Regions from separate parts of the Limnohabitans sp. 103DPR2 genome, predicted to be linked through region 2. Evidence: riboswitches for the same ligand, from Rfam matches in the RefSeq annotation. Region 2 holds a riboswitch; the other holds the start of a gene.
What was found. A riboswitch is a leader RNA that binds a small molecule or an ion and turns the genes downstream of it on or off. The one in region 2 is predicted to bind glycine.
Positions count from the first base shown of each region.

Region 1 (16,221 bases), 1.3 Mb from region 2:
CGAATCGCGCCTCAAAACTCTCTTGGAGACCCCTATGGACATGAAAACATCCCCTTTGGCCCTGTTGAAGGACCCCACCCTGCTCAAAACCGACGCATTGGTCAATGGCCAGTGGGTCAAAGGCAGCAGCCGTTTTGATGTCAATGACCCCGCCACAGGTGCCAAATTGGCCGATGTGGCCAACCTGGGCGCCCAAGATGCAGAGGCCGCCATTGCAGCGGCCAATGCCGCCCTGCCCGCCTGGCGCGGCAAAACCAGCAAAGAGCGCAGCATCTTGCTGCGCAAATGGTACGACTTACTGATGGCCAATGTCGAAGATTTGGGTCGCATCATGACTGCAGAACAAGGCAAGCCCTTTGCAGAAGCCAAGGGCGAAGTGATGTACGGCGCCAGCTTTGTAGAGTGGTATGCAGAAGAATCCAAACGCGTCAATGGCGAAACACTGCCCCAGTTTGACAACACACGTCGCCTCTTGGTCATCAAACAACCCATCGGCGTTTGTGCTGCCATCACGCCATGGAACTTCCCATTGGCCATGATCACTCGCAAGGTGGCGCCTGCATTGGCCGCCGGTTGCACCGTTGTCATCAAGCCAGCAGAGCTCACCCCTCTGACGGCTTTGGCCGCTGGTGAATTGGCCATGCGTGCTGGCATTCCCGCTGGTGTGATCAACTTGCTCACCGCCGATTCAGACAACAGCATTGCAGCCGGCAAGGTGTTCTGCTCTAGCGACATCGTGCGCCACATCAGCTTCACAGGCAGCACCGAAGTGGGTCGTATTTTGATGGCGCAATCGGCACCCACTGTGAAGAAACTCTCATTGGAATTAGGCGGCAATGCGCCCTTCATCGTGTTTGATGACGCCGACATCGATAGCGCTGTAGAAGGCGCTATGGCCAGCAAATACCGCAATGCAGGACAAACCTGCGTATGTGCCAATCGCATCTACGTGCAAGAGTCGGTGTACGACACCTTTGTGCAAAAGTTTGCCGCCAAAGTCAAAGCCTTGAAAGTGGGCAACGGTTTTGAAGAGGGTGTGGTGCAAGGCCCACTCATCGAACCCGCTGCTTTGGAAAAAGTCACACGTCACGTCGAAGATGCCAAAGCCAAAGGCGGTGTGGTGTTGGCAGGTGGCAAAGCTTTGAACGGTCAGTTCTTTGAACCCACCGTCATTGGCAATGCCACATCCGACATGCTGTGCGCGCGCGAAGAAACCTTCGGTCCCTTTGCACCGGTCTTCAAATTCAAAACAGAGCAAGAAGCCATAGCTGCCGCCAACAACACCGAGTTTGGCTTGGCCAGTTATTTCTACAGCCGCGATGTGGGCCGCATCTTCCGCGTCAGTGAAGGTTTGGAATACGGCATGGTGGGCATCAATGTGGGCATCATTGCCACTGAGCATGTGCCCTTTGGCGGCGTGAAGCAATCGGGCTTGGGCCGCGAGGGCTCACACCATGGCATGGAAGAGTACCTCGAGATGAAGTACTTGTGCATGGGCGATATTTTAAAGTGATAGAAATGCATCACCGCATCTCCACCAAGGAGATGTGACACCAACAAAAAAGCCGCTTCACAGCGGCTTTTTTGTTGGGAGAATTTTCTAATGGGGTTTAGAAAATTAGCTTCACACCCGTTTTACTTTGCAAAACTTCTTGCGTCACACCGGGGGCCATCTCCACAACCTTCAAACCTTCAGGCACAACATCCATCACAGCCAAATCAGTGATGATGCGATCCACAACGCCCACACCCGTTAAAGGCAATGTGCACTGGGGCAAGATTTTCAAATCTTCGGTGCCGTCTTTTTTCTTGGCCACGTGTTCCATCAAGATGATGACGCGCTTCACGCCCGCCACCAAGTCCATGGCGCCGCCCATGCCCTTGACCATCTTGCCTGGAATCATCCAGTTGGCCAGGTCGCCCTTTTCGCTCACTTGCATGGCGCCCAGGATGGACAAATTGATTTTGCCACCGCGAATCATCGCGAAGCTGTCATGACTGCCAAAGATGGAAGAGCCTTTGATGGTGGTCACTGTTTGTTTGCCCGCATTGATCAAGTCGGCGTCGACTTCATCTTCTGTGGGGAATGGGCCAATGCCCAGCATGCCGTTTTCAGATTGCAGCCACACTTCAATGTTGCTGGGCACATGGTTGGCCACCAAAGTGGGAATGCCAATGCCCAAGTTCACATAAAAGCCGTCTTGTAATTCGTGGGCAGCACGCGCCGCCATTTGGTCTTGATTCCAGCTCATGCTCAGACTCCTGCTTTCTCTGTGATGGTGCGTTTTTCAATGCGCTTTTCGGGGTGCTTGTTGAGCACCAAGCGATGAACATAAATGCCAGGCAAGTGAATTTGATCGGGCACCATGTCGCCGGTTTCCACAATCTCTTCAACTTCCACAATGCACACCTTGCCGGCCATGGCCACCGCAGGATTGAAGTTGCGCGCTGTTAGGCGAAATTGCAAGTTGCCTGATTTGTCGGCGCGCCATGCTTTCACCAAAGACACGTCAGGCACCAAAGCGCGCTCCATCACGTAAGTTTCGCCATCAAACTCACGCAGCTCTTTGCCATCTGCCACCACTGTGCCCACGCCTGTTTTGGTGAAGAAGGCTGGAATGCCCGCACCGCCGGCGCGCAGCTTTTCAGCCAGCGTGCCTTGGGGGGTGAATTCCAATTCCAATTCACCCGCCAAAAACTGACGCTCAAATTCTTTGTTCTCACCCACATAGGATGAAATCATTTTTTTAATCTGACGTGTTTCAAGCAACTTGCCCAAGCCAAAACCGTCGACACCCGCATTGTTCGAAATGGCGGTGAGGTTTTTGCATCCAGAGTCGCGCAGCGCATCAATCAGGGCTTCAGGGATACCGCAGAGGCCAAAGCCACCCACAGCAAGCAGTTGACCATCTGCCACGACGCCTTTCAGCGCCTCGGCCGCAGAGGGGAAAATCTTGTTCACAGGGCACTCCTAAGAGGGGAAAGACTTAAAACCCATAGTGTAATAGGTGAATAGAATCGGAAAACTGACAAGGATTGACCATGACCAGCACCGCCAAAGCCCAACGCTACCCCGTACCTGAGCTCAAAGATGTTCCCGAAGACATTCGCGCCAAGATTTTGGAGGTGCAAGAAAAGGCTGGTTTTGTGCCGCAAGTCTTTTTGGCTTTTGCGCGCAGACCCGCAGAGTGGCGCGCGTTCTTTGCTTACCATGACGCCCTCATGGTGCCCGAGTCTGTAGGTCGCACCAGCAACCTGACCAAAGGCGATCGCGAAATGATCGTCACCACCACCAGTGCGGCCAACAACTGTTTGTATTGCGTGGTGGCCCATGGCGCCATCCTGCGCATTTACGAAAAGAAGCCCTTGGTGGCCGATCAAGTGGCGGTCAACTATCGCAAAGCAGACATCTCACCGCGGCAGCGCGCCATGCTCGATTTCGCCATGAAGGTGTGTTTGCACAGCGACCAAATTGAAGATGCCGACTTTGCGCCTTTGCATGCGCATGGCTTAGACGACGAAGACATTTGGGACATTGCGGCCATTACAGCCTTCTTTGGTTTGTCCAACCGCATGGCCAGCTTCAGCAACATGATGCCCAATCCTGAGTTTTACTTGATGGGTCGCGTGCCCAAACAAAAATAACAGGCTCTCGGCGGCTTGCTTTTTCAGGGCGTCACGCGAGCCCTGATTTCGTCCGGCAAGTTCACGGCTTTTTGCAAAGGGAAATCCACCCAAATTGTGGTGGCGCCGCCTGCCGCGTAAATCACACCAGGCTTGTCCACCAGCTCCAAGGTGCACCAGCTCTCAAAAGTGGTGCGCGCAGGGTCGCTAACATACATTTTGGCCAGCACATTCCCTGGGTATTCCAGCTGTTTGTAGAAATTGCAAAAGGCATTCACGATGACGGGCCCCTGCCCTTGCGGATTAGGCTCGCAGCCAATCGACTGAAAATAATCAATGCGCACGGTTTCCAGATATCTAAAGTAAACCGTGTTGTTGACATGCCCCATGGCATCCATGTCACCCCACCGAATGGGGATGATCATTTCGTGAACTTTTTTCTTGATCTCTGGTATTTCAAATTTCATCGTTCATCTCGACTAATTGCATTGGCCTAAGTCATCATTTAGGTGACTTGATGAAGGCAGATTCTGCCTCTTCCACGCTTAAAATGGACAGATTGCCATATTTGGCCCCTAAATTTCAACTTGATGTGAGTCCACCATGACACCCGAAGAGATTTTGAATACACACGGTCCCCGCGAATCCATGGAATACGACGTGGTGATTGTGGGCGGTGGCCCAGCAGGTTTGTCAACGGCCATTCGCTTGAAGCAATTGGCCCAAGAAAAAGGCACGGAAGTTTCTGTGGTGGTGTTGGAAAAAGGTTCCGAGCCCGGCGCGCACATTTTGTCGGGCGCCATCATGGACCCCATTGCCCTGACTGAACTCTTTCCCAACTGGAAAGAAATGGGCGCCCCTTTAAATCAACCGGTCACGGAAGACATCTTCTTGATGACCACTGAAAACGGCGCCACACGCGTCCCCAATTTCGCCCTGCCACCCTGCTTTCACAACGATGGCAACTACATCATCAGCTTGGGCAACCTCACCCGCTGGTTAGGCGAACAAGCCGAAGCCTTGGGCGTGGAAATTTTCCCTGGCTTTACAGCGGCAGAAGTTTTGTACAACGCCGACGGCTCCGTCAAGGGTGTGGCCACTGGCAACATGGGTATCGGCAAAGATGGCGAGCCCACCGACAATTTCCAATTGGGCATGGAACTGCACGCCAAGTACACCGTGTTTGCCGAAGGTGCACGCGGCCATTTGGGCAAGCAAGTGATTGCCAAATTCAAATTGGACGATGGCAAAGATCCACAAAGCTACGGCATTGGCATCAAAGAACTTTGGGAAATTGACCCTGCACGTCACAAAGCTGGTTTGGCTTTGCACAGCGCCGGTTGGCCCTTAGACGAAAACACTTACGGCGGCTCTTTCTTGTATCACATGGAAGACAACAAAGTGGTGGTGGGTTTTGTGGTGGGCTTGGATTACACCAACCCTTGGCTCAGCCCCTTTGAAGAGTTCCAACGCTTCAAAACGCACCCCAACATCCGTTGGTACTTTGAAGGCGACGAGGCCAAAGGCATTGCGCCGGCCAAACGCATTTCTTATGGTGCGCGTGCCATTACGGCAGGCGGACTCTTGTCTTTGCCCAAAACAGTGTTCCCAGGTGGCGCCTTGGTAGGTTGCGATGCGGGGTATCTCAATGCCAGCCGCATCAAAGGAAGCCACGCAGCCATCAAGACTGGCATGTTGGCAGCCGAAGCGGCCTATGACGCATTGCAAGCTGGACGCGCGCATGACGAACTCAGCGCGTACCCAGAAGCTTTCGAGAACAGCTGGTTGCACACCGAGTTGAACAAGGCCCGCAACTTCAAGCAGTGGTTCAAAAAAGGCCGCACAGTGGGCACGCTCATGACCGGTGTGGAGCAATTTGTGTTGCGCGGCCATGTGCCCTGGACGCTTCGCCGTGCAGCGGCCGACCACACTTACCTCAAGCCTGCTGCCGAATGCCAACCCATTCAATATCCCAAGCCCGATGGCAAGCTCACGTTTGATCGATTGTCGAGTGTGTTCATCAGCAACACCAACCACGAAGAGAATCAACCAGCGCACCTCACCTTGAAGGACGCCAGCGTGCCGGTGGGCATCAACTTGGCCAAATTTGCAGGCCCCGAGGCGCGTTATTGCCCTGCTGGCGTTTACGAGTACGTCAAGAACGAAGACCAATCCGATCGCCTGCAAATCAATGCGCAAAACTGTGTGCATTGCAAAACCTGCGACATCAAAGATCCTACGCAAAACATCGTCTGGGTCACACCAGAAGGCGGTGGCGGACCCAACTACTCAGGCATGTAAAAAGTGCTGGCAGGTTCAAAAGACCTGTTTATAATTTGAGCCGTCAGGAGAGTGCAGGCTTGTAAAAGACTGCCACCGAAGGCGCAGGAAATTTTTATATTTCTGAACGCTCAGGTACCCAGGACTGACAAACGTTGTTAACTTTGTTTAGCAACGCATCCTCACTGGAGAGAGAGGGCGGACCATCCGGTCGAACCCTCCACCGAAGGCGCAACCCGCAGTGAGTCTTTCCCCCGAAAGACACAACCGGCGAATCGCTCAGGTAAAGCGGACAGCGAGGGCAACCCATGATTTCGGTCATGGTTTTACTTTGCCCTTGGAGAATTGAATTGTCCGCTGACACCGCTTTGCTCAACACCCCCCTTAATGCTTTGCACATCGAACTTGGCGCACGCATGGTGCCCTTTGCGGGCTACAGCATGCCTGTTCAATACCCCATGGGTTTGATGGCAGAGCACCATCACACACGCGCCGAAGCGGGCTTGTTTGATGTGTCGCACATGGGTCAATTGCGTTTGGTCGGTCCCGATGCTGCTGCGGCATTTGAATCCTTGATGCCTGTCGATGTAATCGATTTGCCAGTGGGCAAGCAGCGCTATGGCTTGCTGCTCACCGACGAAGGCACCATCATTGACGACTTGATGTTTGTGAACCGTGGCACCGATATTTTTGTGATTGTGAACGGTGCATGCAAAGCGGGCGACATTGCGCACATTCAAGCGCGCATTGGTTCGCGTTGCAAAGTCATTCCCATGCCCGAGCGCGCCCTCTTGGCTTTGCAAGGTCCTAAAGCGGTTGATGCTTTGTCACGCATGGTGCCAGGCGTTGAAAAGTTGGTGTTCATGACTGGCGCAGCGTTTGAATGGCAAGGTGCGGATCTGTTCATCACACGCTCTGGCTATACCGGTGAAGATGGCTTTGAAATTTCTGTCGGCAACACCGAAGTGGATGCGTTCGCCCGCGCTTTGTTAGCGCAAGTGGAAGTGAAGCCCATTGGTTTGGGTGCTCGCAATTCCCTGCGCCTCGAAGCGGGATTGTGTTTGTATGGCAACGACATCGACACCACCACCACACCCATCGAAGCAGGTCTCAACTGGGCCATTCAAAAAGTACGTCGCACAGGCGGCGCACGCGCTGGCTGTTTCCCTGGTGCCACCATCGTGTTGGGCCAATTGGATGGCACGCATCCCCTGACTCGCAAACGTGTGGGTTTGATTGCGCAAGAACGTGTGCCCGTTCGCGAACATGTGGAACTGCAAAGCTTGCAGGGCGTCAAGATCGGTGAAGTGTCCAGTGGTTTGCTAGGTCCCACCGCCAATGTGCCTGTGGCCATGGGGTATGTGGACGCAGCCAATGCTGCAATGGGCACGGTTGTGAATGCCATGGTGCGCGGCAAAGCTGTGCCCATGACGGTCAGTGCCATGCCTTTTGTTCCCAATCGTTATTACCGCGGCTAAATAGCACCCAACAATTGTGATCTGACCCCGATAATTAATGTTGATCTGACCCCAATTAATTTATTCAAGGAGAGAAAAATGAGTTTGAAGTACACCGAAGAGCACGAGTGGATCAAGGTTGAAGGCGATGTGGCCACTGTGGGCATTACGCACCATGCGCAAGACGCTTTGGGTGATGTGGTGTTTGTGGAGTTGCCAGAAGTTGGCAGTAGCTTTGAACAGAAAGCTGTGGCTGGCGTGGTCGAGTCTGTGAAGGCTGCAGCCGATGTGTACATGCCCATCAGCGGTGAAATTACAGAAGTGAACGAAGCCCTGCGTGAAGATCCCTCTTTGGCCAATACCGATCCCCTGGGTGCCGGTTGGTTCTTCAAAGTGAAGTTGTCAGATGCATCTCAAGTGAATGCGTTGTTGGACGAAACAGCGTACACAGCGTTTGCGGCATCCCACTGAAATCTGAATTGAAACTTTGTTGCTTGTATTGATCGAACTTTGCGTTTGAAAGCCCTACCATGTTGATGTCATCTGCCACCCCTTTAAGCCAACTCGAAAACGACAGTGAATTCATTGCACGCCACATTGGCATCAGTGAAGCAGATGAGCATCACATGTTGTCCGTCATTGGTGTGGCATCTAGGCGTGCTTTGATTGAAAGCATCGTGCCAGCTTCGATTGCGCGCAGCCAAGCCATGAAGTTGCCTGCGCCAGTGACTGAAGCCAGCGCATTGGCAGAGCTCAAAGCCATGGCGCAACAAAACAAGATTCTCAAAAGTTTCATTGGCCAGGGCTATTACGGCAATCACACACCCGGCGTGATCCTTCGCAACATTTTGGAAAACCCAGCCTGGTACACGGCCTACACGCCCTACCAAGCCGAGATCAGCCAAGGCCGCATGGAAGCTTTGGTGAATTTCCAAACCATGGTCTGCGATTTAACGGCCATGCCCATTGCCAATGCCTCCATGCTGGACGAAGCCACAGCAGCTGCCGAAGCCATGACCCTGGCCAAACGATCGGTCAAATCCAAAAGCAACAACATCATTGTGGCGGGCGATTGCCATCCGCAAACGATTGAGGTGATTCAAACACGTGCTGCGCCATTGGGCTTGAATGTGTTGGTGGGCTTTGCGCCTGAGTTGATGAAGCAACACGACTACTTTGCAGTGGTCGCGCAGTACCCTTCCACAGCGGGCATGATTCACGATTTGAAAGATGTCATTGCACAGGCCCACGCTGCGCAAGCCGCCTTTATCGTTGCCGCAGATTTGTTGGCCCTCACCTTGGTCACACCCCCCGGCGAATTGGATGCCGACATTGTGGTGGGCACCACCCAACGTTTTGGCATGCCCATGGGCGCCGGTGGCCCGCACGCAGCTTACCTTGCGTGTCGTGACGATTTCAAACGCTCCATGCCTGGCCGCTTGGTGGGCGTGAGTGTCGACGCACATGGCAACCCAGCCTATCGCTTGGCTTTGCAAACCCGCGAGCAACACATTCGCCGCGAAAAAGCCACCTCCAACATTTGCACGGCACAGGTCTTGCCCGCCGTGGTGGCCAGCATGTACGCTGTGTATCACGGTCCCGTCGGTTTGAAGCGCATCGCGCAACGCGTGGCCAGTTACACAGCCGTTTTGGCAGAGGGCTTAGAACAACTGGGTTGCAAATTGGCGCACAAATCTGCGTTCGACACTTTGCAAGTGATCACCGGCGCACGCACAGATGCCGTGTTACAAAAAGCCTTGCTCAAAGGCATGAACCTTCGCAAGCTCTCAGCCGACAGCATTGCCGTGTCTTTGGACGAAACCACAACGCGCAACGATATTGAAGCCCTTTGGTCTAGCTTTGCAGAAGGTGGCCAAGCCCTGCCCGACTGGACACCTTTTGAGAAGGGTCGCGCCAGCCTCATTCCTACTGGCTTGCGACGCACCAGTGCGTACCTCACGCACCCTGTGTTCAATCGTTATCACTCCGAAACAGGCATGCTGCGCTACATCCGCCAGTTGAGCGACAAAGATTTGGCCCTCGATCGCAGCATGATTCCGCTGGGCTCTTGCACCATGAAGCTCAATGCCACCAGCGAGATGATTCCCATCACGTGGCCTGAGTTTGCCAACGTGCACCCCTTCGCACCCGCCGATCAACTCAAGGGCTATGCCCTGCTAGATGAACAGCTACGCGAGTGGTTGTGCCAAGCCACCGGCTACGCAGGCATCAGCTTACAACCCAACGCAGGCTCACAAGGTGAATACGCTGGCTTGTTGGTCATCAAAGCTTTCCACGAAGCCAAGGGCCAAGGCCATCGCAACATCTGCCTCATCCCCTCCAGCGCCCACGGCACCAATCCCGCAAGCGCTCAAATGGCGGGTATGCAAGTGGTCGTGACGGCTTGCGATGCGCAAGGCAATGTCGACATGGCGGACCTCCAAGCCAAGTGTGAACAGCACAGCGCCAATTTGGCGGCGGTCATGATCACCTACCCCAGCACGCATGGTGTTTTTGAAACGCAAGTCAAAGCGCTGTGCGAACTGGTACACCAACACGGCGGCCGCGTTTATGTGGACGGCGCCAACATGAATGCGCTGGTGGGCGTTGCAGCGCCTGGCGAATTTGGCGGCGATGTGAGCCACCTCAACTTGCACAAAACATTCTGCATTCCGCACGGCGGTGGCGGCCCAGGTGTAGGCCCTGTTTGTGTGGTCGAAGATTTGGTCCCTTACCTGCCAGGTCATGCCACCGGCGGCTTGAAAGTCAACGGCGTAGGTGCTGTGTCTGCGGCGCCTTTGGGCAATGCTGCCGTGCTGCCCATCAGCTGGATGTATTGCCGCATGATGGGCGCAGAAGGTTTGAAGCACGCCACAGAAGCCGCCATCTTGGCTGCCAACTACATCAGCCAACGCCTGGCAGATCACTACCCAACGCTTTATGCCAGCGTCGGCGCCAACGGCAAAGCGGGTCACGTGGCCCACGAGTGCATTTTGGATTTGCGCGGCTTGAAAGAGACCAGCGGCGTGATGGCCGAAGACGTGGCCAAGCGCTTGATGGACTATGGCTTCCACGCACCGACACTTTCCTTCCCAGTGGCCAACACTCTCATGGTGGAACCAACCGAAAGCGAAACCCTGGAAGAGCTTGATCGCTTCATCGACGCCATGATTGCGATTCGCAACGAAGTGCGCCAAATTGAAAACGGCGATTGGCCACAAGACAACAACCCCCTCAAGCATGCACCGCACACAGCCGCCAGTTTGATGGCCGCAGATTGGAACCGTCCTTATTCGCGCGAAGTGGGTGCTGCGCAAGCAGGACGCCCATTGAGTAGCGTGAAGTACTGGCCGCAAGTGGGCCGTGTGGACAACGTTTACGGTGATCGCAACCTGTTCTGCAACTGCGTGCCCATGAGCGACTACGCCTCATGAGCACTTTACAAGTTCAACGCGTTGATTACCTCAACGAAAATGATGCAAAAGCACTGGTCTTTTTGCTCGACGCCTATGCGCAAGATCCGATGGGCGGCGGCGAGGCACTCAAGCAAGAGGCTACTGAGCGTTTGTGCGCAGACATGGCACGAATTCCAGGCGCTGCCAGTTTCATTGCTTGGTTAGACGGCCAACCCATTGGCCTGATCAATTGCTTTGAAGGCTACTCCACCTTCAAAGCCAAGCCCTTGCTCAACGTGCACGACATTGCCGTCTTGGACGGTCACCGTGGCCAGGGTGTTGGCCAAGCGCTGCTTCAAGCCGCCGAAGCCCATGCCCTTTCGCGAGGCTGCTGCAAGCTCACCCTGGAGGTTTTAAGTGGCAACGCACCAGCCATGCAAAGCTACAAACGCTTTGGTTTTGAACAATACGAACTCGATCCAGCTGCCGGACAAGCTCAATTCATGCAAAAGTGGCTGTAAAGTCACGGGTGCATGAACCCCTCACCGAATTCAAAGCCTTTTAGCGTCTTAAGCGTCATCCCCCCGATGACGCAGCTCAACACGCCCTACCCGTCGACGGCCTATCTGACGGGCTTTTTACGTTCGCGCGGGGTGGCTGCAACACAAGAAGATTTGGCCCTCAAGCTGGTCTTGAATTTGTTCACGCCACATGGCATGGCGCAAATTCGCGACAAAGCACTCTTGCTGCCAGAAGCCAAGCGCAGTGCCAGCGTTAATTTTTTCTTGGATTTCTTTGAGCGCTACGAAAACACCATCGCCCCCACCATTGCTTTCTTGCAAGGCAAGGACAGCACCCTCAGCCACCGCATTGCAGGCAGAGGCTTCTTGCCCGAAGGGCCACGCTTTACAGCGCTGGACGCTTACGACGATGGCGAATCAGCCGACCCCTTGGCCTGGGCCTTTGGCGCCCTAGGTCAACAAGACCGTGCACGCCATTTGGCCACTTTGTACTTGAACGACTTGGCCGATGTGCTGCGCGACGCCGTCGACAGCCGTTTTGAATTTGTGCGTTATGGTGAATCCTTGGCGGGCAGCCAGGCCACGTTTGAGCCTTTGGCTGAAGCCTTGGCCGCACCGTTGACATTGATGGACGAGACACTGCAAGCACTCACCCTGAAGGCCATTGAACAGCATCAGCCGTCTTTGGTTCTGCTGTCCGCGCCCTTTCCTGGCGCGGTCTATGCCGCATTCCGAATTGCGCAGTGCATCAAGCAGCATCACCCGCACATTCACATTGCACTGGGCGGTGGTTTTGTGAACACCGAACTGCGCGAACTTACAGAGCCTCGCGTGTTTGACTTCGTCGACTTTGTGACCTTAGATTCTGGCGAACGTCCTTTGTTGGCCTTGCTTGAACATTTGCAAGGTCAGCGTGCTACAGGACGTTTGGTCAGAACCTTTGTTCGCAAACCAGACACTGGCACCGTTCAATTGATGAACTGGTCAGAACCCGATGTGCCCTTCGAAGAAGTGGGCACCGCCACTTGGGATGGCTTGCCTTTGAACGACTACTTGTCTTTGCTCGACATGCTCAACCCCATGCACCGATTGTGGAGCGATGGTCGTTGGAACAAACTCACAGTTGCGCATGGTTGCTATTGGAAAAAATGCAGCTTCTGTGATGTCAGCCTCGACTACATCTCTCGCTACGAAACAGCTTCTGCCCAATTGCTGGTGGATCGAATTGAAACCATTGTGAAAGAAACCGGCCAAACAGGTTTTCACTTTGTCGACGAAGCCGCACCTCCCAAAGCCCTCAAAGCTTTGGCCGAAGAATTGATTCGCAGAAAGGTGCACATTTCTTGGTGGGGCAACATCCGATTTGAAAAAACCTTCACACCTGAATTGGCAGAATTGTTGGCCGAGAGTGGCTGCATCGCCATGTCGGGTGGCCTGGAAGTGGCCTCCGACCGCTTGCTCACGTTGATGAAAAAAGGCGTGTCAGTAGAACAGGTGGCGCAGGTCACGAAGGGCTTCTCAGAAGCAGGCATCTTGGTCCACGCCTACCTCATGTATGGCTTTCCAACCCAAACGGTGCAAGACACGGTGGATGCGTTGGAGTACGTGCGGCAGCTTTTTGAGAATGGCTGTATCCAAAGTGGCTTCTTCCATCGCTTTGCCTGTACCGTTCACTCCCCCGTGGGTTTGAATCCTGAAGACTACGGCATCGAATTGATTCCCTTGCCGCCTGTTTCATTTGGCAAGAACGACATTGGCTTCATTGATCGCACGGGTGTTGACCATGACCTACTTGGCCTTGGTTTGAAGAAAGCCATCTACAACTTCATGCATGGCATTGGCTTGGAAGAAGATGTGCGCACATGGTTTCAAGATGCACTGATGGAACATGCAGGCGGTAAAGCCCCCGCCTTCAAGATTCCCAAGAGCACCGTTTCACGCCGTAAAATTGAACAAGCCTTAGGGCACTGAAAAAATTCAAGCGTGCGTGAGTTGCATGAACTTCGACAGGTCGAACACCGAGTTGGGTGCAACCGGCATCAAGCCTTTGGGCAAGGGCTTGAAGTTGAACGGTAAATTGTTCACTTTTTGAACCTGCGAATTAGCGGGCACCGCACTGACCAGCGCACTCAATGAGAAGTTTTTCAAAAAGTCCTGTTCAATTCTCAAATACTCTTCGTACAAGAGATCAACTGCCACTGTCTCGGTACTGGGTCTCTTTTCGTGATCAGATGGGTCATTGATTTCGAAGCACTTCACAACGTCCCATGCCGTCAAGGTTTGCAAATCTCTCTTCAACTGGTAACCGCCGCCAGGTCCCCTTGAAGCTTGCAACAAGTCGTTTTGCTTCAAGACTTTGACCAAGCTTTCTGTGTAAGACACAGACAATTCTAGAAATTGGGCAATGCTGGCCACAGTGACCGACCTATGGGCCGGTGTTTGAGCGACATGGGCCATGGCCAAAATGCCTTGATGAGCGCGTTGACTGAGCATAGGACACCTTGTTTAGTTATTGAACAGCTTTAATTTAGCATATCTATTCAATATCTCAGAAATACGCTTAAAATATTCAATATTACCTACTCAATACTTATTCATAAAATATTTTCTGAACAGTCAGTTCCTATGAATCTCCACAAAATTGGTGCTGTTTCAAGTTTAAGCGGGGTTCCCACGCCAACCCTGCGCATTTGGGAGGCGCGCTACCAATGCTTCTCACCTTTGAAAACTGCCAGCCGACATCGCTTGTATTCAGACGATGACGTTCTCAAAGCCACGCTCATGAAAAGACTCACAGAGCAAGGGCACAGCGTGAGCCAAATTGCTCAGAGCAGTTTGCAGGAACTCAATCAACTGGTCCAACAACATCAAGGTCTGGGACAACAGGCCAACGCGGCCAACAGGTCAACACCTTTTGCCACAGTTGCCATCGTGGGGTTGCCTTTGGCCAGTCGAGTGGAATCCAAAAGATTCACAGAACAGATGGCCCCTACTCAGCTGCGTATCTCCGACATCTTTGGTTCGACTGAAGAGATGCTGCAGGCTCAGCTTCAAGAACAACCTGAATTGCTGCTCATTCAGTGCCACTCACTTCACGCAGGCGTGCAAGTGGACATCCGTCGCTTGGTCGACAAAAGCCAAGCCTCACACGTCATCGTGCTTTACAGTTTTGGGCAAGCACCTGTGATTGAAAGCTTGAAGCAGTGGGGCATGATTGTTCGCAGAGAGCCGCTGCCAGAGTCAGAGCTGAGTGAGTTGATATTGGCCACACTCAGGGTTGACTTGCCAAGCCCCATCAACCGGGGTGCTGAACATGCGGCGATTCCAGCTCGCAAATACGACGACATGGCCTTGATGCGCGTCACCGGCATCTCAACGCAAGTCTTGTGCGAATGCCCTAAGCACGTGGCCGAGCTGATCATGCAACTGGCCAGGTTTGAACAATACAGCCTCGATTGCCTGAACAAATCCAGTGAAGACGCACGCATTCATGCCCATCTGAGCGCCATTTCGGGTACGGCGCGCGCCATGTTTGAAGACGCCCTGGAAATGGTGGCACAGCACGAAGGCATTGACCTCCAGTCACTGGGAAATTAACGCCCCATGACTTGCCAAATCGTTTGGTTCAAGCGTGACTTGCGTTGGCAAGATCACGCTGCACTGGCACAAGCTGCCGCGCGTGGACCCGTTCGCTGCATTTACATTGTGGAACCTGGCTACTGGCAGCTCAACGATACAGCACTGCAGCACTTCGAATTCATTCGTGAATCATTGCAGGCTTTGAATTCGCATTTGCAGACCTTGGGCGGTTGCGTTGAAATTCACACAGGCGAAGCTGTTGACGTTTTTGATCGCCTACTGAAAGAGACGTCTTTCACAGAAATTCACTCGCACGAAGAAACGGGCAATGCATGGACTTATGCCAGAGACCTTCACGTTAAGGCTTGGTGCGAAACACATCGCATCCCGTGGCACGAGTATGCGCAATTTGGTGTGGTGAGACGCTTGAAAAATCGGAACCAGTGGCAAGCCGCATGGGAACAACACATGCAAGCACCGCAGGAAAAGCCCAAGGACATTCACTTTGCAAGCAAAGTCAACAGCTTGCCGTTTTCAATGCATGCGCCTGCGCATTTAAAACACAATCCCCTCCACCGTCAACGCGGCGGACGACCCTTGGCACTGGCAGTTTTGCGTAGCTTCTTGAATGCCCGAAGCTTAGGTTACCGAGGCGGCATTTCATCGCCCTTGTCTGCACCGGATGCCTGCTCGCGACTTTCGGCTTATCTGGCGTATGGCTGCATCAGCATGCGCGAAGTGGTGCAAATGACGCGCGCCCACATTGAAGAATTACCCCCGCAAGCCTCACGGCACCGGGCTGGTCTGCAGGCCTTCATGAGTCGCCTTTACTGGCATTGTCATTTCATTCAAAAGCTAGAAAGCGAGCCCGAGATTGAATGGCAAAACATGCACCGCGGCTATGACGGCTTGCGTGAAGAATCGTTCAACGAGGCATTTTTTGAAGCCCTCAAAAACGCCCAAACGGGGTGGCCCATGGTGGATGCTTCGGTCGTCATGCTGCGCGAGACAGGTTGGCTCAATTTTCGAATGCGGGCCATGCTGGTGTCAGTAGCAGCCTACCCCCTCTGGCTCCACTGGCAGCCAGTCGGAGAGTGGCTGGCCACTCAATTTTTAGATTACGAACCAGGCATTCACTGGAGTCAATTGCAAATGCAATCGGGCACGACAGGCATCAACACCACGCGCGTCTACAACCCCATCAAGCAAGCACAAGACCACGACCCGCAAGGGCTGTTTGTTCGGAGATGGCTACCAGCCATGCGCAATGTCCCAGACAGCTGGCTTTTTGAGCCCTGGAAAATGCCGGACAACGTTCGTCAGCCTAAAGGCACTGACGCCGCATCATCCATTCAAATCCACACA
Region 1 covers NZ_CP011834.1:2,341,711-2,357,931, forward strand. The annotation lists gene L103DPR2_RS11215 (NAD-dependent succinate-semialdehyde dehydrogenase) at 35-1,513, shown strand; gene L103DPR2_RS11220 (CoA transferase subunit B) at 1,611-2,252, opposite strand; gene L103DPR2_RS11225 (CoA transferase subunit A) at 2,255-2,962, opposite strand; gene L103DPR2_RS11230 (peroxidase-related enzyme) at 3,043-3,645, shown strand; gene L103DPR2_RS11235 (acyl-CoA thioesterase) at 3,669-4,091, opposite strand; gene L103DPR2_RS11240 (electron transfer flavoprotein-ubiquinone oxidoreductase) at 4,228-5,925, shown strand; glycine riboswitch at 5,960-6,062, shown strand; glycine riboswitch at 6,080-6,210, shown strand; gene gcvT (glycine cleavage system aminomethyltransferase GcvT) at 6,225-7,382, shown strand; gene gcvH (glycine cleavage system protein GcvH) at 7,461-7,832, shown strand; gene gcvP (aminomethyl-transferring glycine dehydrogenase) at 7,892-10,795, shown strand; gene L103DPR2_RS11260 (GNAT family N-acetyltransferase) at 10,792-11,277, shown strand; gene L103DPR2_RS11265 (B12-binding domain-containing radical SAM protein) at 11,344-13,248, shown strand; gene L103DPR2_RS11270 (RrF2 family transcriptional regulator) at 13,255-13,770, opposite strand; gene L103DPR2_RS11275 (MerR family transcriptional regulator) at 13,903-14,874, shown strand; gene L103DPR2_RS11280 (cryptochrome/deoxyribodipyrimidine photo-lyase family protein) at 14,881-16,221, shown strand, end outside.
Region 1: linked by a shared signal. The riboswitch ahead of gcvT (glycine cleavage system aminomethyltransferase GcvT) and the one ahead of L103DPR2_RS05130 (D-amino acid dehydrogenase) in region 2 are both predicted to bind glycine.

Region 2 (16,221 bases):
ATGCAGAAATCATCATCGACGCGGGTGTTCAAAAGTTCATGGCGTGGCTTGATCAAAGAGCACATGTTCCCCTCATTCAAGAGCTCAATTCGCAAGCCGACCATTGGCGTCAGGCTGAATTGATTCGCGCGCGCAAGTTGATCGAAAAAGGACAGCCCCTTGAGGAGGTCTTGGAATCTTTTTCGATCGGACTGATGAAAAAAATGCTGAATGGTCCTTTGCGAGAACTTCACCATGCAGAAGTAGAGCAAAGAGACAAAGCGCGGGAAGCTGTGCGAAAAATGTTCCTCAACGCCTAACAGACCCATGCGTGTTCTTTTGTTGGGTGCATCGGGCACCATCGGTCTTGCAACAGCCCGAGCATTGATGCAACAAGGCCATCAACTGGTTTGTTTTTTGCGAAAGACTCTACCGTCTACGGCAAGAGCAGACAAGCCCGGCTTCCTCACTGAATTAAGGGGTGCTGAACTTCGATATGGTGACCCCTGCAGCTTAGAGTCCCTTCAGCAAGATGCTTTTTGCAATGAACCATTTGATGCCGTGGTTTCTTGCCTAGCGTCGCGTACGGGAACGCCTCAGGATGCTTGGGCTGTGGATTATCAGGCCCACCTGTTTGCACTGGAAGCTGCCAAAGCGGTGGGTGTGCGTCAATTTGTGCTGCTGTCGGCCATCTGCGTCCAGAAGCCTTTGTTGGCATTTCAAAAAGCCAAGTTGGCCTTTGAGTCCGCCTTGATTGAATCAGGTATGACGTATTCAATTGTGCGGCCCACCGCGTTTTTCAAATCGCTTGCGGGTCAGCTAGCGCGCGTTCAAAAAGGCAAACCCTTTCTCATCTTTGGCGATGGCAGACTCACGGCTTGTAAGCCGATCAGCGATGATGATTTGGGTGATTTCATCGCAGGGTGTTTGACAGATTCGAACAAGCACAATCAAATTCTGCCGATTGGCGGACCCGGTCCGGCCATAACACCGCGCGATCAAGGTGAGTTTTTATTCCGGCAACTTGGCAAGCCCGTCCAATTTAAAAGTGTGCCTGTCGGCCTGCTTGATTTCATCATTGGTGTGCTGGATGTACTTGGCAAAATTTCATCCAAAGCGGCTGATAAAGCAGAGTTGGCTCGCATCGGGCGCTACTACGCCACGGAGTCGATGTTGGTTTGGAATGCGGACTTGCATCAATATGACGCAGCGGCGACGCCTTCGCACGGGCAGCAAACTTTGTTTGAGGCTTATAAGGCGTGGCTGGCCGGAAAACCTGCGCCTGAGCGTCGTGAGCATGCTGTGTTTTAAGGATGTTGAGTCGCTTCACGCACAGGTTTTTTCCAAAGAGCTTTGCCGAGGTAAATGACCAACTTGGCATCTTTGGGAAGCTTGGGTAGTCTGTCTACAATGCTGAATGATCATTCTTCAACACATCCCCATTTGGGTCTTTCTAATTTTGGCTGGACTTTTGTGGCTGGGACTTTCAGCCCGCAAAGATCGCAAGATCAGATGGCGTGTCCCCATCATCGTTCCTATTGCATTGACGATCATGGCCATCACTTCCTTGTTGGGGCAATATGGCGCGACAGATTTGCTATTGCCTGCTTTGGTGTCGTGGGGTGGTGTGTGTGCTTTGCTTGCCTGGCTTTTTGCAAAACGCCCTTTGCCAGAGACAGTTCACTATGACCTTGAAACGGCCAAGTTTCAATTGCCAGGCAGCTACGTGCCTCTGGCCATGTACATGGGGATTTTTGCTTTCAAGTTCATGGTGGGTTTCATGTCGGGCATGCGAATGCCTATTGTGAACGAACTGCTCTTTGTGCTGAGCATCAGTGCCGTATACGGCTTGTTTTCTGGTTTGTTTCTGTCTAATGCTTGGCGATTGTTCAAACTAAGGTCCAACACGCTCGGCCTCTGATGCGCTTTTCAAGCGCTTGTTGCAACCCATCAATCGCTGTTGTTGGGCCTGTTCAGGGACTGTCCGCTGGTTGACAGTGGGTCGTGTCCTGCTCAACTAAGATGCCCCGAAACACAGACGACAGCTTGACACAGGCGTGATGACAATGACTTCAGAACTTTCTACTTGGCTTGCCGATGAAGCCAAAGCAATGGCAATTTATGAATCGGGTGCCGGTATTGGTACTGCCACACGGGAGCAAATTGCAGGCATGACCGGTTTGCAAATGATGCAGGCCATCATGCGGGGCGAATTGCCCGCAGCGCCGATAGGCAAGACCTTGGACTTTTGCTTGGTCCATTTGGAAGAGGGGCGAACCATTTTCCAAGGCACCCCTTTGGCCAAGCATTTCAACCCTCTGGGCACCATCCATGGTGGTTGGACTTCAACGCTGCTCGATTCTGCTTTAGGCTGTGCGGTTCACACCAAAATGCCCGTGGGGCGGGCTTACACCACGGCAGAGTTGAATGTCCACATGGTGCGCGCTATTACACCCAAGGTTGAGCGTGTGCGTGCCATTGCCGAGGTGTTGCACTGTGGCCGCCAGTTGGCCACTGCGCAAGCCAAGCTGGTAGGTCCTGACGGCACTCTTTACGCTCATGCAACTTGCACGTGTCTGGTGTTTGAGATGAAGTGAAAAATCTTTGTGTATTGAGTTATTGTTGGGAGCGTCATTGATGAGCATCATTCTGAAAAATCCAGTCACTGGTCCAGCAGCTTGGACGGGTCAGGATATTCAAAACGACACCAGTTGGATCGAGCAACTTCAGGCTTCAGACATTCAAGCTTTGGATGAAGCGCTTGCAACACTCAAATCTAAAGGCCGTGCCTTTCCAAATTTTGAGCGTGAAGATTTTCCCATTGGTACTGCCTTGTTGAAAAGGCTCGCCGCTTTGTCAGATGAGTTGGAAAATGGGCGAGGTTTTTCTCTTTGGCGCGGACTGCCCGTGCATCGCTACAGCGAAGATGAGCTGAAAGCGGTGTATTACGGCATTGGCTTGCACTTAGGACTGCCCGTGTGTCAAAACCCGCGCGGTGATTTGCTGGGCGAAGTGGCTGCAGTGGGGGATCCCAAAGATGTCCGTACCCGGGTGTACCAAACCAATTTGTATTTACCTTATCACTCCGATCCATCGGATGTGGTGGGCTTGCTGTGCGTGCGCAAAGCCAAGCAAGGCGGCATCAGTAGCCTTGTCAGCGTCGCGCGCATCTACAACGAAATATTAGAGAAACATCCTGAGTATTTGGGCATCTATTACAGAATGTTTTACTTTGAACATTTGTGTGAACCACAGCCCAGCTTGTCTCCCATCTTCAGCTATCACCTAGGTAAATTAAGTTGCCGTTATTTGCGCCAATATCTGGAGTTGGGATGCGACATCAAAGGCGTGCCCTTGTCAAAGGTGGAAATGGAAGCCCTCGATTGTTTCGACCGCATCATGCATTTACCCGAAATTCGCGTGGACATGTTGATGGAGCCTGGCGATCTGCAGTTTGCCAACAACTATGCAGTGCTGCATTCACGCACTGAGTTTGAAGACCATGACGATGTGGCGCAGCGTCGACGAATGTTGCGCTTGTGGTTGAAGATGCCAAATGCCAGAGAGTTGGCACCAGAGTTTCCTGGCCGAAATGGATTTCCACCTCCCAACACACTCTGAGGATTACGATGAGCGCCCCCGTTGAACCTAAAAAATTCGCCTTCTCGCAAAACATCTTGCCAGCCATCCAAGACATGGCCAAAGAAATGGTGGAGGTGCGTCACCAAATTCATGCCCACCCCGAATTGGCATTTGAAGAACACGCCACCAGCGACATGGTGGCGGCACGTCTAAAAGAGTGGGGCTATGAAGTGCACCGAGGCTTAGCGGGCACGGGCGTGGTGGGCACCCTCAAGCGCGGTACCGGCAAGATGCGCTTGGGCATTCGCGCCGACATGGACGCGCTTCCAATTCAAGAAACCACAGGCTTGCCCTATGCCAGTCAATTGCCCGGCAAGATGCACGCTTGTGGCCACGATGGCCACACTGCCATTTTGTTGGCTGCCGCACGCAGCATTGCGCAAGATCCGCAGTTTGACGGCACTTTGAATTTGATTTTCCAGCCCGCCGAAGAAGGTTTGGGTGGTGGCCGTGTGATGGTGGAGCAAGGCTTGTTCAAACTGTTTCCATGCGATGCCATCTTCGCATTGCACAACATGCCGGGCATGCCTGAAGGGCAGTTTGGTTTCCGCGCGGGTGCCTTCATGCCATCGTCTGACACTGTGAACATCACAGTGCGAGGTAAAGGTGGCCATGGTTCTGCGCCGCATTTGTCAGCCGATCCTGTGGTGGCTGCAGCTCACATTGTGGTGGCCTTGCAAACGGTGGTCTCTCGCAATGTGGACCCACGTGAAATGGCCGTCATTTCTGTGGGTGCCATTCATGGCGGTGAAGCTGCCAATGTCATTCCTCAAAATGTCACCATGCGCTTAACGGTGCGCGCTTTCAATCCAGAAATTCGCGCCATGCTCAAACAGCGCATTACCGATTTGGTTCAATCACAAGCGCAGACCATGGGCGTGCAGGCCGATGTGGATTACGACTGGCGCTACCCCTCGCTCATCAACGACGAAGCCAGCACGGCCTTTGCCAAGCAAGTGGCCTTGGACTGGTTGGGTGACAAGGGTGTCATGCCCAACTTGGCACCCTTAACTGGCAGCGAAGACTTTTCCTTTATGCTGCAAGAGTGCCCTGGCTGTTACCTCATTGTGGGCAATGGCCAAGGTGAACATCACCACACAGGTGGTTGCATGGTGCACAACCCAGGCTATGACTTCAATGACGCGATCTTGCCGATCGCTGCCAGCTATTGGGTGAAATTGGTCAATGCTTATTTGAAAGCTGCATAGTTTGAGAGAGGCAGTGAACCGCTGTTGTATTCTGTCTTTTAAGTGTTGACGAATACCTCAAGGATGCCAAGTTGAAATCACCTTAGGTGTCTCTTGCGACGCCGATCCAGCCAGTGCATATGACAACTGGTTGGCCGCGTTCATCACAGTCTTCGCATGGACTTGCAGCTTGCTTTTACTCAAGCGTGCTGTCGGGCCAGAAATGCACATCGAGCCCAACAGTCGCCAGTTCAATCCAAACACTGGCGCTGCCACGCTGGAAACCTCTGGGTCTCTTTCTCCCATTGACATGTGATAACCCCGACGACGAATCGTTTCATATTCGTCCCCGCCTGTGCCAGAGAACGCCAAGATCACTTTGCCTGGGGCACCTAAGTTCAATGGCAATCGCATGCCAATGCGCACGTGGTGGCGTACCGATTGCGGTCCTTCGATGCGAGAAATGCATGAGCGAACATCGCCTTCGCGTACATAAAAAGAAGCGCTCTCTTTGGTTTCAGCGGACAACTGTCGCAATGTGGGCTCCACCACATCGTTGATGTCAAAACCGGCTTGGTAGCGTGCACCTAGCCAACCCGCGGCTGCACCTAAACGCCAAGTGCCTTCCTCCTTTTGCACCATGTAGCCCGAAAGGGCCAGCGTGCGCGCCAGTCGCAAAACGGTGGTGTTGTGTAGGCCTGTTCGTCGGCTGAGTTCTGCCAGTGAAAGGTGCTGGTCGCCAATTTCAAAGACTTCCAGAATTTGCAAAGCCCGTTTCACAGCGATGACGCCGCCGTCGTTTTGGGGTTCATCGGTGGTGGGTGCCGCGTTGGATTTTCGTGCCATGAAACATCTTTCACTGTGTGAAATACCATTGTATTCAATGAAAGATGAATGAACAATCCATCTCAAACAATTCTTCCCTTTTGGAGACAAATATGACTCATTCAGTGCTGGCGCGTCGCCTCTTGACGCAGGGTACATTGGCAACTCTTTTGATCGGTACCACACTGGCATTCAACGCTCTTGCGCAAAACTGGCCCTCGAAGCCCATCCGCGTGGTTGTGCCCTTTCCGGCAGGTGGTGGCACTGATTTGATTGCACGCGAGGTAGGTAACAAAGTGGTGTCCAACACCAAATGGACGTTCATTTACGACAACAAGCCTGGCTCAGGGGGCAATATTGGGGTGGACGCCATTGCCAAGGCCGCGCCCGATGGTTTGAATTTGGTCATTGGCCAAACGAGCAACTTGGCCATCAATCCGAGCCTCTACAGCAAGCTGCCCTATGACCCTTCAAAAGACCTGACGCCCATTGTCAATATCGGCAGTTCACCCGTGGTCTTTGTGGTGGCAAGCAATTCGCCATACAAAACATTTGGTGAATTGTTAGCGGCAGCAAAAGCCCAACCTGATGCCATCAATTACGCAAGCTCGGGCAGCGGTACGGTGGCGCACTTGGCCACTGAGTTGATGCAGAAAGAAGCGGGCGTTCGCATGACGCACATTCCCTATAAGGGTGCCGCCCAAGGCTTGACCGATGTGATCGGTGGCAATGTACAGGTCTACGTCTCCTCTGTACCCACCCTGATTGGTCATATCAAGAGCGGCAAGCTCAGGGCATTGGCAGTGACATCTGCTAAACGAACAGACGACTTGCCCAATGTTCCCACAGTGGCCGAGTCTGGTTTGAAGGGTTTTGAAGCCACCACCTGGTTTGGATTGTTAGGCCCCGCCAAGTTGCCGGCAGAGGTGGTTTCAGCTGTGAATGCTGAAGTGAACAAAGCCTTGCGCGCAGAAGACTTGCGCAAAAAACTGGGCGATCAAGGCTTGGACATCACAGGTGGAACGCCTGAACAATTTGCCAAGCTGATGCGTGATGACCTCGTCAAATGGGGCAAGGTTGTTAAAGAGTCCGGCGCCCGCGCTGACTGATTAATTTTTAATTTGGGATTTTTATGAGCCAAGATATTGTTAAAAATTTTGAACGTGTGCCCGCCGACTTGGTGCAAAAAGCATCCGTCCATCAGGCGGCTATTTTTGCCGATGTGGCGGGCCGACGTGGTGTGATGCACGGCCGCATCAGTGCGCTGCGTCCTCACATGAAAGTGGCGGGCCCGGCATTGACGGTGGAGGTTCGCCCTGGCGACAACCTCATGATCCATGCCGCCATTGCCATGGCCAAGCCTGGCGATGTGTTGGTGATTGATGGCAAGGCAGATCAAACTGCCGCGTTGATGGGCACCATCATGATGACAGCCTGCAAACAATTGGGCATAGCTGGTGTGATTGTGGATGCTGCTGTGCGCGACAGTCTGGAAATTGAAGAGATGGACTTCCCCGTCTTTTCTGTGGGCACCAATCCCAATGGCCCCACCAAAAACATTGGTGGCCGCATTGGTCATCCCATTTCTTGTGGTGGCGTGTCTGTCAACCCCGGCGACTTTGTGTTGGCCGATGCCGATGGCATTGTGGTGGTTGAGCGCGAAAAGCTGCCTGGCTTGTTGCCCTTGGCTGACAAAAAAGTGGTGGACGAGGCCAAACGCATTGCGCAAATCAAGGAAGGCAACACCAGCGCTTCTTGGTTGCTGTCATCGCTGGTGGCAGCTGGCGTGTTAAAAGAAGGCGAAACGCTGTGAGTACGCGCCCCGTTGTCATCGTGACAGGCGCAGATTTGGCATCGCAAGCTTTGGCGTTACTGACTGATTTTGAAATTGTGTATGCAGGCAAAACACCGCAGACGCCAGACATGGTCGCTTTGTGCCAGCGTCACAATCCTGTGGCCATCATTGTTCGTTACGGCAGTGTGGGGGCTGAAGTGATGGACGCGGCACCGGCTTTGCGAGTCATCTCAAAGCACGGCAGTGGCACCGACACCATCGACAAAGAAGCCGCAAAAGCGCGCGGCATTGAAGTCTGCGCTGCAGTGGGTGCCAATGCCGCTGCTGTGGCTGAACAAGCCATGGCTTTGCTGCTGGCCTGTGCCAAATCGGTGGTGCACTTGAACGAGCGCATGCATGCAGGATTTTGGGACAAAGCAACGCACAAAAGTGTTGAACTGCATGGCCGCACTATCGGCCTGGTCGGTTTGGGTGCCATTGGCCAACGCTTTGCCAAAATGTGCGATGCCATGGGCATGAAAGTTTTAGGTGTTGACCCCTTCGCCAAAAACTTGCCCGATTACATTCAAGCCGTTGACTTTGATACCCTGTGGCGAGAGTCCGATGCCATCTCACTGCATTGCCCGCTCACGCCAGAAAACCGGCAGTTGATCAATGCCCAAACTTTGGCCGCTTGCAAGCCTGGTGTGATGCTGGTCAACACAGCGCGCGGCGGCTTGGTGGATGAACCCGCCTTGTTGGCGGCGGTTCAAAGTGGCCATGTGTTTGCCGCAGGTCTAGACAGCTTTGCTGTAGAGCCGATGACAGCACCTCACATTTTTCAGGGTGTGCCACAAATCTTTTTAAGCCCTCACATTGGCGGCGTTACCAGCGATGCTTACATCAACATGGGTGTAGGAGCGGCCAAGAATGTGCTCGCAGTTTTGAGTAAATATTCTCAAGCGGTTTCTGCATAAGGTTCTAGCCATCATGATGCAACGCTGGAAAAACGCACCGCCTGGCAGCCACTGGGGAGAGTTTGGCCCAGACGATCGTTTGGGACGAATGAACTTGGTCACACCAGACAAGGTGCGTCAAGGCATTGCGGAGGTCAGGGAAGGACTGACATTTTGTTTGTCCTTGCCCTTGGATGTGCCTGGTGGACGGTCCTTGAACGCGCGGCGCATGCCCCCGCGTTTGTACGGAACTTTGCGAGATGGTGTCAGCGCAGGCGTTCAGGGCTATTGCTGGTCATACGCCACAGAAGATCCCAACTTGACCGATGTCGTGTGCGACGAAGTCATGCTGATGAACACGCAATATTCAACGCAGTGGGACAGTCTGGCCCACATGGGTAGCCGCTTTGATGCCGACGGTGATGGCGATGCTGAAGCTGTTTTCTACAACGGCTTTAGAGCAGGCGTTGAGATTCACCCCGGTTCGACCGATTCAAGCGCTGCAAACGATTGGGCACGCTATCCAGACCCAGATGCAAACGCCTTGGGTGTTGCCAATTTGGCGGCACATGGCGTTCAGGGGCGAGGTGTGTTGATTGATTTGGAAAAACACTTGGGTCGCAAAAAACTTGCTGTGGGCTATGACGCATTGATGCGCATTTTGGATGCAGACAAGGTCCAGATTGAAGCCGGTGACATGGTGTGCTTGCACACTGGTTTTGCAGACACCCTGCTGAACATGCACAAGCAACCCGACCTACAACACCTGCATGAAACGGGCAGTGGTCTGGATGGCGAAGATCCACAACTGCTGAATTGGATTACAGAGACACGTCTGGCCTGCTTGGTGGCCGACAACCCTGCCGTGGAGTTGGTTCAATCTGTGTCACTCACCAAGCCTGCTGGTATGAAACGGCCGCGCTTGCCCTTGCACGAACATTGCCTGTTCAAAAACGGCATCCACTTGGGTGAGTTGTGGTTGCTCACGCCATTGGCACTATGGCTTCGAGCGAATCAGCGCTCTCGATTTTTACTGACTGCACCGCCCTTGCGTTTGCCGGGTGCAGCAGGATCACCCGTGACACCCATTGCGACAGTTTGAACAACTTAAAAAAGGAAGACAACATGAACCGACGATTAATGAACGCTTTGCTATGGGCAGCAGGTGTGACTTTCACACTGAGCACACCCGTAGCCATGGCCGCTTGGCCTGATGGTAAGCCTGTCAGCATTGTGGTGCCCTATGCGCCTGGCGGAACTGCCGATGCGTTGGCACGGCTGATTGCGCAGCACTTGGGCACCAAGCTGTCCACCGCCGTCGTGGTGGTGAACAAAGCTGGTGCAAGCGGCGTCATTGGAGAGCAAGCTGTGGCGCAAGCCTCACCCGATGGCTTCACGGTTTTGTACGACGCAACACCGTTGTCGATCAATCCACATTTGCAAAAAATGCCATTCGATGCAGAAAAAGATTTGATTCCTGTCACGCAAGTGGGTGTGACGCCCATGTTGCTGACGGTGCCTAAAACCTCCACATTTGCCACAGCACAAGACTTCCTGAAGGCGGCCAAGCAATCGCCTGGCAAATTGACTTTTGGTTCCGGTGGGCAAGGCACGGTGCAGTACATGGCACCTGAGTTGATGAACCAGGCTGCAGGCGTCAACATGCTGCACATCCCTTACAAGAGTGGTGGCCTTGCGGTGACCGCGGTGATTGCCGCTGAAGTGGACATGGGCTTTTTCAATTTGCCTGCCATCAGTGGTCATGTCAAAAGTGGCACGGTCAGGGCGCTGGCCATTACTTCTGCACAACGTAACCCTGCTTTCCCAGACGTGCCGACAGTTACCGAAGTGATTGGCAAGCCCTATGAGTCTTATGAGTGGAACGGTATTTTCTTGCCCAAAGGCACCTCTCCTGAAATTGTGAATCGTCTGCAGGTCGCGGTGAAAGAGGTGTTGGCAATTCCCGAAGTCAAAGCCAAGTTCGAGAGCCTGGGTTCGCGCATTGTGGCTTCTACACCTGATGAGTTTCGAAAGTACTTGGCAGGCGAGACCCAGCGATGGGCTGCCACAGTGAAGGCTGCGGGCATTAAAAAAGAGTGACAATGCACTTTAGGTTGCCACATGCTCATACTTCAAAATCCACTCATTCGACCTCTTGAAATATTTAGCGCCATGCCTGAGAAATTCAGGCAGACTGGCGTGCGCAGTGAATGGGCCGATGTGAATCAGGGCGGGCGATTGGCGGATTCATTTTTGGAGGGCCCGGTATTTGACACGCATGGCAACCTCTACGTCACCGACATACCTTTTGGCCGTGTGTTTCGAATTGATCCAAAAGGAGAGTGGGACTTGGTGGCGCAATGGGATGGTGAGCCCAATGGCATGAAGTTTCTAAGCGAGACCGAGTTGCTGGTCACCGATTACAAAAACGGTTTGATGCGCCTGAACATTCAAACGGGGCGTGTCAAATCTTTCCTTGAGCGCCGCAATAGCGAAAGCTTCAAAGGTGTGAATGATTTGGTGCTGGACGCCCGGGGCAATGTGTATTTCACAGACCAAGGGCAAACCGGCATGCACGACCCCTCTGGGCGGGTGTACAGACTGTCGCCCGATGGCAAGTTAGACCTGTTGCTGAACAATGTGCCCAGCCCCAATGGCATCGTGTTGTCACCCGATGAGCGGTTTTTGTTTGTCGCTGCAACGCGCGGAAATTCTGTGTGGCGCATGCCTTTGTTGAGCGATGGCAGTGTGTCTAAAGTAGGGCAGTTTTTCACTTCCTATGGACCGAGTGGTCCTGACGGTTTGGCCATGGATGAAAGTGGTCGACTGCTGGTGGCCAATCCAGGATTGGCTTATGTGTGGGTGCTGTCACATTGGGCGGAACCCGAAGAAATTCTGACGGGACCCAAAGGCGCGTCGCTCACCAACATGGCATTTGGTGGCAAAGACCGCAAAACTTTGTATTGCACAGACTCTACGAATGGCAACATTTTGAGGGCTGACATGTCCGTGGCGGGTTGTCCCTTGCATCGCGCAAAATAGAGGCATGTCAAATGAACACCCCTTCAAAGCGGAACAGCTGAAAGCACTGGCTGCTCAAGCACCGCATCACTGCACCTGCGCCCTGAAAATCTGCAAAGGCTGGGAAAGCGTACCCGACGCACGCTGGCCCGCTGACCAAATGCAAGCTGCAGGCACTCTTAGGCAAGAACTAGCCGAAGGCCAAATGGAATTGACCTTCGAAGAATTCCATCCCAAGGGCACGCGCTACGACTCACCGAACGCGCCTATTGCAGTGGACTACTTTCCCTACAACCGCTGCGACGTCTTCAAGTGCAGCACATGTCAATGTGCTGTCTTGAAGTACACCGAATACGGCGGTTATTACGTGGACACACGTGCCAGGTTGGTCGATCCTGAAATGATCGTGGCACGCTCAGCAGAAGCTTGAGCCGCCACCACTTCCGCCACCATGTCTGCCGTCACGGCAGACAATGTCCAACCTAAGTGACCGTGACCTGTGTTGTAAAACACATTGGCAGCTTTGCCACGACCCACGCGGGGCATCATGTTGGGCATCATGGGACGCAAGCCAGCCCATGGCACCACGGAGCGGGTGTTGATTTTGGGGAAGCATTGGTTGACCCAATCGACCAATGGCTTGATGCGGTCTGCGCGAATGTCGCGGTTGTAGCCGTTGAATTCAGCCGTGCCCGCCACACGGAATCGGTCTTCGCCTAAACGGCTAGTAACCAGTTTGGTTTCGTCGTCCAGCAAGCTGACCTGCGGTGCGCCTGCTTGGCTTTCAGCGTCGTTCAAATTGACCGTGATGGAATAGCCTTTGACAGGGTAGATGTTGACGCGGTCACCCAGTTGTGAAGCAAATTGGTTGCTGGCAACGCCTGCGCACACCACCACGCTGTCAAACGTATGAATGCTGGTAGGCGCATCTGAGTGGGCTACACTGATCTTGACTTGGTTGTTGTCGCTTTGAATGTTGGTGACGTCTTGGTCATACAAAGTGCGAACACCTAAACGCTTTGCAGCCATGGCTAAACCGTTGGTGAACTTGTGGATGTCTCCCGTAGAGTCACTTTCTGTGAAATAGCCGCCGTAGTATTGGCCAGCCAAAGTGGGTTCGATGGCTTTCATTTCTTCGGGGGTCACCGCATGGCGTGGCAAGCCACCCTTGGCCAACATTTCAGAAACTTTGCCAGCGTGGTCAAAGCCTTTTTTGTCGCGGTAAATGTGCAAGATGCCTTGCTTCTTTAAATCAAAATCAATGTTTTCAGCTTCTGCCCAAGCGAACAAATGTTGACGTGCCGCAACAGCCAGTTTGGCCGTTTCAATGGTGTTCTTTTCGTAAGCCGTCATGGAAGCCATAAACTCTGCAAACCAAGAAATTTTGTGCCAGCTGGGTTTGGGATTGACCAGCAGTGGTGCATCACTTTTGAGCATCCACTTCAAGCCCTTGATGATGGTGGAGGGGTGGGTCCAAACTTCTGCATTCGAGGCCGACAACTGTCCGCCATTGGCAAATGAAGTTTCCATGGCGGCATAGCGGTGACGCTCAAACAAGGTGACAGAGAAGCCCCGCTTGGCCAGTGCATAAGCAGTCGTGACGCCGGTGATGCCGCCGCCCACAATGGCAATAGTTTTCATGATTCAGATCTTTCAAAACGTCAAAGGGTTGGGCCATGACACATCTGTGCCTTTGGCGCCCCTTCTGTTTTGGACCTGAGAGATTCACAACACGCTGGGGTGTTGCTTGCTCCTGCGGTGGGTTTGCGGACGAAAACGCAAACCACTCTTCAGAATGAAAGATGACATCGGTCCTTTTGCCTGAGAGTTTCCGGGGCGGTTGCTCCTTCGGCGTTGCTTCTGGAGCAATCTCTCCCGATGTCAATCGAATCTTTAAATTAAGACTTGAAGAATTCCTTCGTCAAGTGTACCCAATAATCAGAGCCTGTTGCAATGTTGTCATCGTTGAAGTCGTAACCAGGGTTGTGCACCATGCACGCGCCCGCGGATTCGCCATCACCGTTGCCAATGAGCAAATAACTGCCAGGAATTTTTTCCAGCATGAAGGCAAAATCTTCGCTGCCAGTTAAAGGCGGACCATTTAAAACAACGCGCTCAGCGCCGACCAAATCCAAAGCCACTTGCCTTGCAAAATTGGTTTCGTTTTCTGAATTCACCAACACGCAATAGCCTTCTTTCCAGTCGACTTCGGCCATGCAGCCAAAGCTTTCGGCTTGCGATGTGGCAATGGCTTTGATGCGTTGCTCGAGCAATTTGCGAACACCCGGGTCCAAAGCGCGAACACTCAATTCGAGTGTGGCCAACGCGGGAATCACATTGTTGGCCTTGCCAGCTTGAATGGAGCCCACCGTCACCACAGCGGTGTGCAGTGGATCGACATTGCGAGACACCACGGTTTGCAAAGCCATGACGATGGCCGCTGCAGCGACCAAAGAGTCGGCAGCGCGATGCGGCATACCGCCATGTCCGCCTGTGCCATTCACGCGAATGGTGACGTAATCACTGGACGCCATGGCACTGCCACTGCGAAACACAAATTTGCCCACAGGTACGCCAGGCATGTTGTGCATGGCAAAGATGGCATTGCAAGGGAACAAGTCAAACAGACCGTCTTGCATCATGCGCAGTGCGCCGCCACCGCCTTCTTCGGCCGGTTGAAAGATGAGGTGCAGCACACCATCAAACTCGCTGTTCAACGCCAACTCGTGGGCGGCCGCCAGCAGCATGGCGGTGTGGCCATCATGGCCGCAGGCATGCATCAGACCGGGCTTGGTGCTCGACCATTCGGCGCCACTGGCCTCTTGAATGGGCAGGGCATCCATGTCGGCACGCAGGCCCAAGCTGCGTGTGCTGGTGCCACGTTGGAGGGTGCCCACCACACCGGTGCCGCCCAAGCCGCGGTGCACTTGGTAGCCCCAAGACTCAAGCTTGGACGCCACCAACTCAGCGGTGCGATGTTCTTCAAACGCCAACTCGGGGTGGCGGTGAATGTCTCGCCGCAGTTGGATGAACTCACCCACTCGGGCTGTGAGCGCTTCGCGCAAGTAGGTCATGTTTATTGCGGTTGCAAGTTGATGGACTTGGCAATGGCGCGGAACTGTGCGGTGCCATCTGCATAAGCTTTGTCAACGGCTTGCAATGACAAGGGTTTGGCAACCAGTTGGCTGTTGGCTTCCAGGCCGCTGCGAACAGCGGAATCACTCAGAGAGTCCGTGATGGTTTTATGCAAAACTTGGACAATGGCTTCTGGTGTGTCTTTTTTGACAAAGTAGCCTGTCCAAATATTGAAAGTGAAGTTCTTCAGTGACTTGCTTTCTGAAATTGCAGGATAAGCTTTGACGGAATCCAGACGCTCGCTGTTGAGCATGGCCAAAATTTTGATCTTGCCTTGCTTTTGCAATTCTTCATATGCTTTGCCAAATGGCGCTAAGAAAATATCAACTTGGCCACCAATCAAATCTTGGTTAGCGGGTGCGCCACCCTTGTAAGGAATGTGGGTCATGGGAATGTTGGTCACTTTGGACAAATGCTCACCCAGCAAATGGTAAAAAGAGCCAGGTCCCACGCTGGCGTATGTGATGGGGCGGCCAGCCTGGGCTTCTTTGCGCGCATATTCCAAGAATTCATCGACATTGTTCACAGGCAAATCTTTGCGAGCTAAGAAAGCAATCTGTGCTGTAGAAATCATTTGCACCAAACGGAAATCTTCGCTCTTGAATTTGACAGCCGAAATCGCCAAGGGTGCCAAGATCAATTCGTTGGGCGAACCTTGGAAAATGATTTGACCGTCAGAGTGTGAGTTCAAAACCTTTTGTGCTGCAATGGCACCACTTGCTCCGCCCAAGTTGTCAACAATCACGGGCTGTCCCAGATTTTTTGACAAGGTGTTGTTCACTGTGCGGGCAATCACGTCAGACAAACCACCGGCTGGATAGGGCACCAGCAACGTGACGGGTTTTGAGGGGTAGGTTTGCGCCAAGACGGTGCCGGCCACGAGCAACATGCCCACAACTGCGGATGCACTCTTGAAACATTTTTCAACCACTGCGTTCATTTCTTGTCTCCTCTTTTGGATAAATAGTGCCCTCATCCTAAAAATGGCTTGAATCCAAGTCAAATGCATAATAATATTCATTAGCATGATTTAAATGCATGGAAAAAACCGATGACCTTGGTCCAACTGAAGCACTTCATCGAATTGGCCGCCAATGGCTCGTTCAGCAAATCGGCTGAAAGGCTGTTCCTCACGCAGCCCGCCCTCAGCCGGAGTATCAAATCTCTGGAGGACGAACTGGGACAAGCCTTGTTTGACAGAGTGGGGCGCAAGAATGAACTGACGCCCTTTGGACATCACATCCTGGGGCAAGCGCGCGAATTACTGGATGCCGCCAACAACTTGAAGCAGAGCAGCAAGCACCTGTTAACAGGACGTCATGGCCAACTGAAGTTGGGATTGGGCTCGGGTCCGGGCGCTTTGTGGATGACCCCCCTCTTAACTTATGTAGCCAATGAATGTCCCGGCGCACGTTTGGAAATTGCAAGGGGTGCCACCACTTTGTTGGTTCAACAACTCAGGGAGAGATTGTTGGATGCGTTGATCCTGGACATTCGCTCACTCACTCCATCGACTGATTTGAAAGTAGAGCCCTTGTGTGAGTTGCCAGGAACTTTCATGTGCAACAAAAAACATCCGCTGACCAAACTGAAGCAAGTCACCTTTGAGCAACTGCTTGATTACCCCATTGCATCAACGCCCTTGAGTGATGAGGTGGCGCGCCTATTGACTGAAAAATATGGTGCACAAGCGCACCCAGAT
Region 2 covers NZ_CP011834.1:1,029,158-1,045,378, forward strand. The annotation lists gene hemA (glutamyl-tRNA reductase) at 1-299, shown strand, start outside; gene L103DPR2_RS05065 (NAD(P)H-binding protein) at 307-1,290, shown strand; gene L103DPR2_RS05070 (DUF6622 family protein) at 1,397-1,900, shown strand; gene L103DPR2_RS05075 (PaaI family thioesterase) at 2,040-2,576, shown strand; gene L103DPR2_RS05080 (TauD/TfdA family dioxygenase) at 2,617-3,600, shown strand; gene L103DPR2_RS05085 (M20 aminoacylase family protein) at 3,609-4,829, shown strand; gene L103DPR2_RS05090 (IclR family transcriptional regulator) at 4,887-5,654, opposite strand; gene L103DPR2_RS05095 (Bug family tripartite tricarboxylate transporter substrate binding protein) at 5,747-6,742, shown strand; gene L103DPR2_RS05100 (RraA family protein) at 6,766-7,446, shown strand; gene L103DPR2_RS05105 (NAD(P)-dependent oxidoreductase) at 7,443-8,384, shown strand; gene L103DPR2_RS05110 (cyclase family protein) at 8,398-9,465, shown strand; gene L103DPR2_RS05115 (Bug family tripartite tricarboxylate transporter substrate binding protein) at 9,489-10,463, shown strand; gene L103DPR2_RS05120 (SMP-30/gluconolactonase/LRE family protein) at 10,485-11,405, shown strand; gene L103DPR2_RS05125 (hypothetical protein) at 11,410-11,814, shown strand; gene L103DPR2_RS05130 (D-amino acid dehydrogenase) at 11,748-13,025, opposite strand; glycine riboswitch at 13,184-13,272, opposite strand; gene L103DPR2_RS05135 (M20 aminoacylase family protein) at 13,283-14,458, opposite strand; gene L103DPR2_RS05140 (tripartite tricarboxylate transporter substrate binding protein) at 14,461-15,459, opposite strand; gene L103DPR2_RS05145 (LysR family transcriptional regulator) at 15,571-16,221, shown strand, end outside.